One region of the Azohydromonas sp. genome, then DNA from elsewhere that is predicted to be linked to it. Evidence: predicted binding sites of a transcription regulator. Region 1 holds the regulator's gene; the other holds the start of a gene.

Region 1 (2,387 bases):
ACCGCATGCGCCACAAGGATGCCGCCCCGAAGCCGACGCCCTGGTGGCGGGTGGGCATGGTCTGGCTGGTGATCGGCGGCCCGCTGACCGTCGTCGTCGCCGGCATCGTCACCGCGGTGATCGCGGTGCGCGGCGCCGACCCGGTGCTCGACACGTCGGCGCGGCGTGCATCGATGGCGCCGACCGCGACGTCGCCGGCGGTGCAGGCGCGCAACCACGCGGCCACGCCGCCGTCGCGATGAGCGCCGCCACCCGGCCGCCCGAAGGCGGCGCCCGTGCTGCATCGGGGACGACGTGGCCGCGCAGCGACAGGAGGGCCGTCGCGTGAGCACCGCGAGCATCGGCCGGCGCCTGCAGACCGTGCTGTGGCCGGCGTTCCTGATGGCCGGCGTGCTCGAGATGCTGGTGTTCGCCGTCGTCGACCCCGGCAGCCTGCACGGCTTCGGCGGCGCTTCGCTCGACTGGCCGCCGCTGGCGGTCTACAGCGTGGCGTTCCTGGTGTTCTGGGCGGTCATCGCCGCAGCCGGCTTCATCAGCCAACTGCTCGCCTGCTCGGCGCGCGACATCAACGAGGGGCGGATGTCGCCCGACGGCCCCTGATCGCGCCCGGCGGGCACGCGCTCAGCAGGTGGCGCCGTTGACCAGCTGCTGTAGCCCGGCCTGGTCGATGATCGTGATCTGCCGCTGCTTGACCTCGAGCAGGCCGTCGTCCTGGAACTTCGAGAAGGTGCGGCTCACGGTCTCGAGCTTCAGCCCCAGGTAGCTGCCGATCTCCTCGCGCGTCATGCGCAGGATCAGCGACGTGCCCGAGAAGCCTCGGGCCTGCAGCCGCTGCGTCAGGTTCAGCAGGAACGCGGCCAGGCGTTCCTCGGCGCGCATGCTGCCCAGCAGCAGCATCACGCCGTGGTCGCGCACGATCTCGCGGCTCATGATGCGGTGGAACTGGTGCTGCAGGTTGTTGAACTCGCGCGACAGCCGCTCCAGCTCCTCGAACGGGATCACGCACACCTGCGAGTCCTCGAGCGCGACCGCGTCGACCGTGTGGCGGTCGGTGCCGATGCCGTCGAGCCCGAGCAGCTCGCCGGCCATCTGGAACCCGGTGACCTGGTCGCGTCCGTCCTCGGCGGTGACGCAGGTCTTGAAGAAACCGGTGCGCACCGCGTACAGCGACTGGAACGCGTCGCCGCTGCGGAACAGCTGGTCGCCGCGGGCGACGCTGCGCCGCGTGGCCACCAGCGTGTCGAGGTGCTCGAGGTCGTGACTGTTCAGTCCGACCGGCAGGCACAGCTCGCGCAGGCTGCAACTGGAGCAGGCGACCTTGAACGAATCGGGGCGGATCGGGGGCTGGGTGGTCATGGGGCGAGGCGGCGGTGCGTGAAGCCGAGGCGAACGGGTCGGTGTCGACAGGGGACCGGTGGGCTCGATGGACCGCATGATATGCCTCAAACCAGCCGGGATTCTTGGTTGTCGGCGCGCACCCCCACTTGATGCATGTCAACCCCTCGGTCCACCGCTTTGGCACAGTCGGCGGCATGCAAGATCTGGTCGAACAGGACGCGCCGGTCGAGCCGGTGCTGTCCGAGGCGCTGCTGGCCCGGCTCGACAAGCCGGGGCCGCGCTACACCTCGTACCCCACCGCCGACCGCTTCGTCGAGGCCTTCGGGCCGGCCGAGTATGCGCAGGCGCTGGCGCAGCGCGCGCAGGGCGCCACCGTCGGCGGTACGCCGCCGCTGTCGGTGTACGTGCACATCCCGTTCTGCGAGTCGGTGTGTTACTACTGCGCCTGCAACAAGGTCATCACGCGTCACCACGAGCGCGCCGAGCAGTACCTGGACGCGCTCGACGTCGAGATCGGGCTGCACGTGCAGGCGCTGGGCACGGGCCAGTCGGTGTCGCAGCTGCACTTCGGCGGCGGCTCGCCGACCTTCCTCAGCGACGCCGAGATCGACCAGCTGATGGGCTCGCTGCGGCGCGCCTTCCGCATCGCGCCGGGCGCCGAGGTGTCGATCGAGGTCGATCCGCGCACCGTCACCGCCGAGCGCCTGGCGCAGCTCGCGCGCGCCGGCTTCAACCGCATCAGCTTCGGCGTGCAGGACTTCGACCCCGACGTGCAGAAGGCGGTGCACCGCGTGCAGTCGTTCGAGATGGTGCGCGACCTGATGGCAAGCGCGCGTGCGCTGGGCTTCGAGTCGACCAACGTCGACCTGATCTACGGTCTGCCGCGGCAGACGCCGGCCTCGCTGGCGCGCACCATCGCCCAGGTCGGCGAGCTGCGCCCGGACCGCATCGCGCTGTACGCGTACGCGCACCTGCCGCAGCGGTTCAAGCCGCAGCGCCGCATCGACCCGGCGCAGCTGCCGCCGCCGGCCGACCGCGTGACGATGCTC
Region 2 (2,387 bases), on a different contig from region 1:
GCTGCCGCTGCTGCTGGTGCTCATCCTGCTGCGCGTGCCGATCGGGCTGTCGATGCTCGTGCTGGGGCTGGGCGGCTCGTGGCTGGTGTACGGCAGCGCGGCGCCGCTGCTCAACCAGATGAAGACGCTGGCGTACAGCCAGTTCTCCAGCCACTCGCTGTCGATCGTGCCGCTGTTCCTGCTGATGGGGCAGTTCGCCGCGGTGGGCGGCATGTCACAGGCGCTGTTCAAGGCGGCCGAGGCGTTCATCGGCCACCACCGCGGCGGCGTGGGCATGGCCGCGATCGGCGCGTGCGCCGGCTTCGGCTCGATCTGCGGCTCGTCGATGGCCACCGCGGCGACGATGGCGCAGGTCTCGCTGCCCGAACTGCGCAAGGCCGGCTACGCGGGCGGCCTGTCGACCGGCCTGCTCGCCGCCGGCGGCACGCTGGGCATCCTGATCCCGCCGTCGATCGTGCTCGTCATCTACGCGATCCTCGCCGAGCAGAACATCGCCAAGCTGTTCGCCGCGGCGTTCGTGCCGGGCATCCTGGCGGCGCTCAGCTACATGCTCGTGATCAACCTGGTGGTCAGGCTGAAACCCGGGTCGGCCGGGCTGGTGGCGCCGATACCGTGGGCGCAGCGCTGGGCGGCGCTGGTCGCGATCTGGCCGGTGCTGCTGATCTTCGTCGCGGTGATCGGCGGCATCTACACCGGCGTGTTCACGCCCACCGAAGGCGCCGCGGTCGGCGCCGTGGGCACCGGCGTGCTGGCGTGGCGGCGCGGCGGGCTGTCGCGCGCCAACCTGCGCCAGTCGTTCGAGTCCACCGCCGCCGGCACCGCGATGGTGTTCATGATCGTGCTCGGCGCGGCGGCGTACAACACCTTCCTCGCGCTGTCGCAGATGCCGCAGGAACTGGCGTCGTGGGTCGGCGCGCAGGGCTTCGGCCCGTACCAGGTGCTGTGGGCGATCCTGATCTTCTACCTGATCGCCGGCTGCTTCATGGACTCGCTGTCGATGATCCTGCTGACGATCCCGATCTTCTTCCCGATGATCTCGGGGCTCGACTTCGGGCTCACGCCGGAGGAGACGGCGATCTGGTTCGGCATCCTCGTGCTGATCGTCGTCGAGGTCGGGCTGATCACGCCACCGGTGGGCATGAACCTGTTCGTGATCCAGTCGATGGCACCCGGCATCCCGATGAAGGACACGTACCGCGGCGTGATGCCGTTCGTGCTCAGCGACCTGATCCGCGTCGTCGTGCTGGTGGCGTTCCCGTCGATCACGCTGTTCGTGCTGCGGCTGTAGCCGCTGGCGACCGGCTCGAGCGCCGCCGCCCTTGATGCACGACAAGCCGCGCGCCACCGCCGGGCGGCACACTACAGGTGTGTACGCTTCGCCGCCGACGCCGGCGGCTCGATGGCCATGAACCCACGTCAGGTCAAGGACGACATCCCCGGCACGACGCTGTTCGACGGGCGCATGGCACGCAAGGGCTATGCGCTGAACAAGATGTGCTTCTCGTTCAACGACGCGGCGCATCGCGCCGCGTTCGTCGCCGACGAGGACGCGTACTGCGCCAGGTTCGCACTGAACGCCGAGCAGCGCGAGGCGATCCGCCAGCGCAACGTGCTCGCGCTGCTGGCCGCCGGCGGCAATGCCTACTACCTGGCCAAGTTCGCCGGCATCTTCGGCCTGGACATGCAGGACATCGGCGCGCAGCAGACCGGCATGAGCAAGGAAGCGTTCAAGGCCCGGCTGGTCGCCGCCGGCCGCGACTGAGACCCGGGGAGCCCGCGCCATGGCCGTCATCGTCGGCAGCGTCATGACCTCGCACGTGCCCGCGATCGGCGGCGCGATCGCCAAGGGCCTGCAGGACGAGCCGTACTGGAAGCCGTTCTTCGACGGCTTCGCCCCGGTGCGCCGCTGGCTGGCCGCGGTGCGCCCCGACGTCGCGGTGGTGTTCTACAACGACCACGGGCTCAACTTCTTTCTCGACAAGATGCCGACCTTCGCGATCGGCGCCGCACCCGAGTACCGCAACGCCGACGAGGGCTGGGGCCTCCCGCCGCTGCCACCGTTCGCCGGTGACGAGGACCTGTCCTGGCACCTCGTCGAGTCGCTGGTGGCCGACGACTTCGACATGGTCACCTGCCAGGAGATGCTCGTCGACCACGCGTTCACGCTGCCGATGGCGCTGCTGTGGCCCGACCAGCGCTGGCCGGTGCGTGTGGTGCCGGTGTGCATCAACACCGTGCTGTTCCCGCTGCCGTCGGCCGCGCGCTGCCACCGCCTCGGGCAGGCGGTGGGCCGCGCAGTGCAGGCCTGGGACGCCGACGCGCGCGTGCTGGTGCTGGGCACCGGCGGGCTGTCGCACCAGCTCGAAGGCACGCGCGCCGGCCACCTC

Evidence for each region. Region 1 encodes FNR, which switches genes on or off when oxygen is low (the NO sensors DNR and NnrR bind a similar motif). Its sites were predicted from a motif close to TTGATNNNNATCAA; they were not measured.
Region 2: PKC53_RS06880 (protocatechuate 4,5-dioxygenase subunit alpha) is a predicted target of FNR. The motif match lies at 1,320-1,333, and genes of this name have one in related genera.

What each region holds. Positions count from the first base shown of each region.
Region 1 is NZ_DAOKZA010000077.1:4,144-6,530, forward strand. It holds gene PKC53_RS17820 (nitrogen fixation protein FixH) at 1-242, shown strand, start outside; gene PKC53_RS17825 (hypothetical protein) at 325-600, shown strand; gene fnr (fumarate/nitrate reduction transcriptional regulator Fnr) at 622-1,356, opposite strand; gene hemN (oxygen-independent coproporphyrinogen III oxidase) at 1,533-2,387, shown strand, end outside.
Region 2 is NZ_DAOKZA010000013.1:17,073-19,459, forward strand. It holds gene PKC53_RS06875 (TRAP transporter large permease) at 1-1,288, shown strand, start outside; gene PKC53_RS06880 (protocatechuate 4,5-dioxygenase subunit alpha) at 1,406-1,762, shown strand; gene PKC53_RS06885 (class III extradiol dioxygenase family protein) at 1,782-2,387, shown strand, end outside.